2 linked regions of the Marinagarivorans cellulosilyticus genome follow. The protein of the gene in region 2 interacts with the protein of the main gene of each other region in a pairwise test. Links are inferred from orthologs where the notes say so. Each region holds a gene or a part of one and is shown on either strand. Other genes may lie near its edges.

Region 1 (3,547 bases), 2.6 Mb from region 2 along the record:
CGATGATGGCAACTGTACTCATTAGGCTCTATCTAGGTTTCCCGTGTGGATGGCAGGCGGTGGCGTGCAAAGACACCTCTAATAACTACAAGCATAGCAGCTCGGTATTGGCTTGCCTGACCGCTTTGGCGGGTGTTTTAAGAGTCAAAAATGTTATTTTTTTAGTGCATAAAGTTACGCTCGACTATAACTAATACGTTGGCTTTGCTTGACCTAGCGCCATCGAGCACTTATATATGCGCACACCGTGGAGGCCATTTACGGCCTTAAAGAACAATATTTAACCAACTAAGCGAATTATTATGGGCAAGTCTCTTGTTATTGTGGAGTCACCTGCGAAGGCGAAAACCATCAATAAGTATCTCGGCAGCCAGTATGTTGTGAAGTCTAGTGTTGGTCATATTCGCGACCTTCCTACTAGTGGCTCCAGTGCACCGGTTGACCCTAAAGCTAGGGCGGCTCAAGCTGCCTTGACGCGCAAAATGTCGCCAGAAGAAAAAGCCGAATACAAAGCTCGAAAGTCGAAAGAGCAGCTCGTTAAGCGCATGGGTATTGACCCTGAAAATCACTGGCAAGCGCATTATGAAATTTTGCCAGGCAAAGAAAAAGTTGTGGCTGAGTTGCGCAAGCTGGCTGAAGATGCCGACGAAATCTATCTCGCAACGGATTTGGATCGCGAGGGAGAAGCCATTGCATGGCACTTGCGCGAGGCCATTGGTGGTGACCCCGAGCGTTATCGCCGAGTGGTTTTTAACGAAATCACCAAAACGGCGATCCAAGATGCATTTAAAACACCGGGTAAGCTGGACATCGACCGCGTTAATGCCCAGCAAGCGCGTCGATTCTTAGATCGCGTTGTGGGTTATATGGTCTCGCCGTTGCTGTGGGCCAAGATTGCACGCGGTTTGTCGGCGGGCCGGGTGCAATCGGTTGCTGTTCGTTTGGTGACCGAGCGCGAAGGTGAGATTCGTGCATTTATCCCCGAAGAATACTGGACGTTATTTGCCCAGCTCGATACATCTACTGGCGAGCGCTTAAAATGTGAAGTTAAGCGTTATAAGTCAGAAGCGTTTGCCCCTAAGACGCAAGAGCAAACCCAATTAGCCGTCGATGCCTTAAGCAATGCTAAGTACGAAATCATTGCTCGCGATGACAAGCCAACAAAGTCTAAGCCAGGCGCACCTTACATTACCTCTACACTGCAACAGGCCGCGAGTACGCGCTTGGGCTTTGGTGTAAAGAAAACAATGGTATTGGCGCAGCGCTTGTACGAGGCGGGTTTTATTACCTACATGCGTACGGACTCAACAAACTTAAGTGCCGAGGCTGTCGCTAACTGTCGCGATTACATCGTGGACAAATTTGGTGATAAGTATTTGCCGGAAAATCCTGTGAGCTATTCCAGCAAAGAGGGCGCACAAGAGGCGCACGAAGCGATTCGGCCTTCAGAAGTCACTCGCCTGCCAACACAGTTAACCGGCATGGAGCGCGACGCAGAGCGTTTGTATACTTTGATTTGGCAGCAGTTTGTCGCCTGCCAAATGGTGCCTGCCGAATTTACCAGTACATCGGTGGTGGTCGGTGCCGGCGATTACCAATTGCGTATCAAAGGGCGTGTGGTTCGATTTGATGGCTTTATGAAAGTCAGCCCGCCTGTAAGCAAAAAAGAAGACGATGGTATTTTGCCAGATGTGAAGGTCGGCGATGTGCTGACCAAGCATGAACTGCTCCCCAATCAGCATTTCACTAAACCGCCGGCGCGCTTCACCGAAGCGAGCTTGGTAAAGGAGTTAGAAAAGCAAGGCATTGGGCGACCATCAACTTATGCTTCGATTATTTCTACCATCCAAGATCGCGGTTATGTGCATGTGCAAAACCGCCGTTTTTACGCCGATAAAATGGGCGATATTGTTACCGACCGTTTGGTAGAAAGTTTTCGCGAGCTGATGGATTACAGCTTTACAGCCAACATGGAGGCCATGCTCGATACCGTTGCTGAAGGCAATAAAGATTGGGTGGAGCTGCTCAATGAATTTTACGCTGACTTTACCAACCAACTGACCAAAGCTTCGGGTGATGAGTTTGGTATGCGCAACAATGCGCCCACCGAAACCGACATTACTTGTGAAAAATGTGCCCGTCATATGCAAATACGCACGGGCAGCACGGGTGTGTTTTTGGGCTGCTCCGGTTACGCGTTGCCACCTAAAGAGCGCTGTAAAAACACCATGAATCTGGTGCCTGGTGAAGAGGCTGTCAGTATGGATGCTGACGATGATGAAGCGGAAACTCTCCAGTTGCGCAGTAAACGCCGTTGTCCTAAGTGTAATACTGCAATGGATAACTACTTGCTGGACGAGTCGCGTAAGCTACACATTTGCGGTAATAACCCTGATTGCAATGGCTACGAAATCGAGAAGGGCGCCTTTAAAATTAAAGGGTATGAGGGGCCAACTCTTGAGTGCGATAAATGCAGTGCTGAAATGCAGCTTAAGAATGGCCGCTTTGGTAAGTACTTTGGTTGCATGAACGAAGAATGCAAAAACACGCGTAAATTGTTGCGCAACGGTGAAGCTGCGCCACCTAAAATGGACCCCGTTGATATGCCGCATTTAGAGTGCCTCAAAGTGGAGGATCATTACGTATTGCGTGATGGCGCTTCGGGGATGTTTTTGGCGGCGAGCCAATTCCCTAAAAACCGCGAGACACGTGCGCCTTTAGTGAAGGAATTACTGACAGTTAAAGATCAGTTAGATCCCAAATATGCGCACATCCTAAAAGCTCCGCAAGAAGATAGCGATGGCAACGATACGGTAGTGCGCTATAGCCGAAAGACCAAAGAGCAATATGTGCAATCTGAGGTTGATGCCAAGCCTACGGGATGGAAGGCGTTTTACGAAGGCGGCAAATGGGTTGTTCAAGAAAAGCCTGTTAAAAAAGCGCCGGCCAAAAAAGCCAAAAAGAGCGACTAATACTTGTGGTTGATGTTGCTCTTGCTCGTTTTGTTGACGATCAGCGTGCTCAGGTGCGCTGCCTCCTATCGCAGTTAAGTGAGGCCGATTCGCTCGGTGCAGTTTCTCAGCGGGCGTTATATGCCGCAACGGTGCGCGCGGTGCATCACGCGCTGACGGGTTATTTTGCTGAGTGCACGCAAAAGCGTTACCAGCCGAATGTTTGGTTCTCTTTATTAGCGTGTGGTGGCAGTTTTGCCGCTATGCGCAAAGTGGTGCCTTGCGAGGCACACGTTATTGCGAGCTGGTTGGCTCAAGAGGTTGATTCTGGTTCGTCGTTAGCAGGTATGTTGGCGACTATTACTGCGATAAGTGCGCCAGAATTGCCGCAATATCGCTCTTCGCTACTTGCGGCTACATCGTTATCTGAGCGTGAGTCACAAGCTAACGCTGTAATTGCTTCTAGCACAAGCACCGCGCAAGTTTTAACTGCGCGCGAACTAGGCCGGACGTGGCAGGTGTTAGAGTCGTTAATACTTGCCGAGCGATCACAAGCGCTAGAATGCTAGTTGTGTTACCTATTTAAAATGAAGTGG
Region 2 (3,638 bases):
AATGATGAAGCGGCCAAAGCACACATTAACCGTTGCATGACATCGCAGCGCAACGCGATGACCGAAGATGCATTTGCCTTGTATTTGGGCTCCGAAACACGCGGCGCGCGCTGTTGTTATATTCATGGTGATAAACAGCGCAACGAAGTCACCGAAGGCATGATGGCTGTATTTGCCCGAAATTGTATTATTTCTGGCGATAATATTTTCTTTGTCGAGCGCCTTAAGAATCATGCTTATTGCGATGCCCTTACCGGACTACCTAATCGTAATGCTCTAGAACAAGCCATCACTGAAATGCAAAGTGCAAACCCTGACAATAAGCAAGTGTTAGCTATTATTGATATTGACGGCTTTGCCGAACTTAATGTCGCTTTGGGCCAAAGTTATGGTGATCTCTTATTGCAAGTTGCGGCAGACCGCTTAAAAAATAGATTCAGAGCCCCGTGCTTTTTAGCGCGTATTAGCTCGAATGGTTTTGCTTTACTCGGTCCAGAAACCCACATTACGCCAGAATATATCGTAACCCCTTTTAGCGACCCCTTCGAAATTGCTGGGGAGCCTCAGCTGTTGGGCGTTACCTCTGCTATTGCGCCATTATCAGAGGTGGGCGCTACCGGTGGTGATGTTATTAAGGACGTGAGCATTGTTCTCAAGCAAGCTAAAAAACATCATCGTGGCCATGTCGTTAGGTTTGATCGCGCCGTTGTCGATGGTGCAAGAAACCGTTTGGATATCCTGAAAAGGTTGAGAGAAGCGTTTGATCAGCAAGAACTATTTTTAGTTTTTCAGCCTAAACTCAGTTTGCAAAGTGGACGTATTGTAGGGCTAGAGGCGTTGTTGCGCTGGCGTACTAAACAGGGTGAGTTTATATCGCCCGCAGACTTTATCCCTTTAGCTGAGCAATCGGGTTTGATTATTCGATTGGGCGAATGGGTTTTGCGCAACGCGATTGAACAGCTGATTGCCTTGCGCGACAAAGGCTATAAAGATGTGCATATGGCGGTTAACCTATCGGTTGCGCAGCTGCAGCACCCAGATATTCTCCATATGCTGACGCGTGTGATGGGAGAGTTTGATGTGCCCTCACATTTTATTGAATTAGAAATTACCGAATCCATTGCTATGGGAGATATTGTCGGTAATATTGCTACTTTAAATCGCATTAAAAGCATGGGCTTTAAATTGGCGATGGACGATTTTGGTACAGGCTTTTCTTCGTTGAATTACTTACAGCAAATGCCAATAGACTGTTTAAAAATCGACCGAGCATTTGTGCAAACCTCTAATTCAAAAAGTGGCTCTGAAATTGTTGAGATGATTATTCAGTTGTCGAAAACATTAGGGCTTAAAGTCGTCGCAGAAGGGGTTGAAGAATTAGAACAAGCAGAATTATTAAAGTCTTTGCAATGTGACGAGGTGCAAGGCTTTTATTTTGCTAGGCCTATGCCGCAGAAAGATTTATATGACTGGCTAGATAAGCATCAATAATTCGAGAACTTGTGTAGGGTGGCGGTGCGATTAAGGTTTTTTGCAGTGCGCTCGGCCCGCTGTTTTTTGCACGACTTCTTTGCTGAATGTTGCTGCTGAGCTGCTGGCTAGCTCAATGGTCAAACTCACAGTATCACTGTAGTTTTGCTCAATTATGGTGCCTTGGTACAAGCTTAAAAAATGTCGGATGTGGGGTTCGTCTTCGTAAGGGGCTATAACAATAATGCGTTGCATAGGGACGACATCAACCCATTGTGCTTCGTCCAGCGCTTTTGATACAGCTTGACCGTATGCGCGGACTAAGCCACCAGCCCCAAGTTTTATCCCGCCAAAATAACGTACAACTACGGCGCAGCAGTCTCCTGCGCCGCGCTGTGTAAGTACATGAAGCATGGGTTTGCCGGCTGTGCCAGAGGGCTCGCCATCGTCATTAAAGGCCGCTGTAAGCGGTTGTTGAGGGTTGCCAATAAGGTAGGCCCAGCAGTAATGGCGGGCATCGGGGTATTTCATTTTTAGTGTATCTAGGTGTTCTAGCGCGGCTTCGCGATTGGTCACTGGGAAAATAAATGCTATAAACTCGCTGCGTTTTTCTTCATAGTGAAATTGGCTGGGCGCTGCAATGGTTTGATAAGTGCTCATGTATTGGTATTTATTGGCTTGTTTTTAGGGAAGGTGCGCTAGCGGGTCAGCTGCGGCTGTGATCATAGCGGGTTACAGGTATGCAGGCCATCTGACTTGGTGAACTATTTACCACTTCGTTGTCTTAGGCGCGTTGTATATTTTATGTAGGCATTGGCTCGCTTGCGCCACAATAATAAAGGGCATTAATAAAAGCCACTTCTAAATGCTATTTCCGAATTGGGCTGAATAGTTACATCATGATAGAACTTAATAATGTCCATAAATATTATGGCGAAAAATCTAGCCGTTTACATGTTCTTAAGGGAATTAAAGCCCGCGTAGAGACTGGTGAAATGGTATCCATTATGGGGTCCTCTGGGTCGGGTAAATCAACCTTGTTGAACATCCTTGGCTTGCTTGATACCTATGATGAAGGCTCGTATAAGCTGGGAGATGTGACTATTTCGGCCAAGCTCCCTGAGGTCAAAGCCGCGCAATTGCGCAATCAATTTATTGGCTTTGTTTTTCAGTCTTTTAATTTGCTGCCGTTTAAAAATGCGACTGAAAATGTAGCCTTGCCGCTGTATTACCAAAAAGTTAGCCGTAAAGAGCGCAACCGGCGAGCAAACGCGTTGCTGGAGATGGTGGGGCTTGGTGATCGTGCAGGGCATATGCCCAATGAAATGTCCGGCGGGCAAAAACAGCGTGTCGCGATTGCGCGTGCATTAATTACCGACCCTAAAATTATACTGGCAGATGAGCCTACAGGGGCATTAGACAGTTCAACGACGAACGACATTATGGCCGTTTTTAAAGAGGTACACAGTACGGGTAAGACTATCGTCATTGTTACCCACGAGCACGATATTGCCGAGCAAACCGAGCGGCTTATTTGGTTGAAAGATGGTCGCGTAGAAGATGCCAATCTTAAAGTGCAAGGCTAATCATGAGCTGGGATGCACTACAAGAAATACTCTTTACCTTAAAACAAAATAGCTTAAGAACCTTTCTTACCGGTTTTGGCGTGTTTTGGGGCATCTTTATGTTGGTGTTGTTACTCGGCGCCGGTGAAGGGTTAAAGCATGGCATGGAAGAAAGCTTCAGTAGTGATGTGCGTAATTCCATGTGGATTAATGCCTGGAAGACATCTGTACCTTATAAGGGGCTTGCCCACGGGCGTAGTATTCAGCTTACCGAAGATGACGTTGGCGCTTTGAGAAAGGGTGTGCCAGAAATAGAAATGATTGCAGCCGAGCAAGCGATGGGGTCTGTATGGCGTGGCGATATTTATATTACCTATAAACAAAAGTCAGGTAACTTTTCTGTTTTTGGAGTGGGCGACGGATACTTTAAAATTAAAAAATTCCAAGATTATTATCACGGCCGGCGCTTAAATGATTTTGATGAAGAGGAATCACGCAAGGTCGTGGTTATTGGTACTCGCGTAGCTGAGCGACTATTTGATCCAGGCATTAACCCTGTTGGCCTTCAAATAGCCATTAATGGCGTCAGCGTTAAAATTGTAG

The links.
Region 1: the proteins of MARGE09_RS03150 (region 2) and topA interact in binary tests that used the Escherichia coli proteins (3 or more experiments, as listed by UniProt). The link is inferred for Marinagarivorans cellulosilyticus from one-to-one orthologs.

Annotation. Positions count from the first base shown.
Region 1 is NZ_AP023086.1:3,402,255-3,405,801, forward strand. Bases 1-3,172 are described here. They hold topA (type I DNA topoisomerase), read left to right. Parts: upstream 1-302; coding sequence 303-2,972; downstream 2,973-3,172. Other genes in these bases: MARGE09_RS13655 (hypothetical protein), read right to left, coding at 1-22; MARGE09_RS13665 (hypothetical protein), read left to right, coding at 2,978-3,172. In the rest of the region: more of MARGE09_RS13665, read left to right, coding at 3,173-3,520. UniProt on the Escherichia coli protein: Releases the supercoiling and torsional tension of DNA, which is introduced during the DNA replication and transcription, by transiently cleaving and rejoining one strand of the DNA duplex.
Region 2 is NZ_AP023086.1:823,729-827,366, forward strand. The notes cover bases 327-3,215. They hold MARGE09_RS03150 (YigZ family protein), read right to left. Parts: upstream 2,131-3,215; coding sequence 1,522-2,130; downstream 327-1,521. Other genes in these bases: MARGE09_RS03145 (bifunctional diguanylate cyclase/phosphodiesterase), read left to right, coding at 327-1,491; MARGE09_RS03155 (ABC transporter ATP-binding protein), read left to right, coding at 2,370-3,056; MARGE09_RS03160 (ABC transporter permease), read left to right, coding at 3,059-3,215. Also shown: more of MARGE09_RS03145, read left to right, coding at 1-326; more of MARGE09_RS03160, read left to right, coding at 3,216-3,638.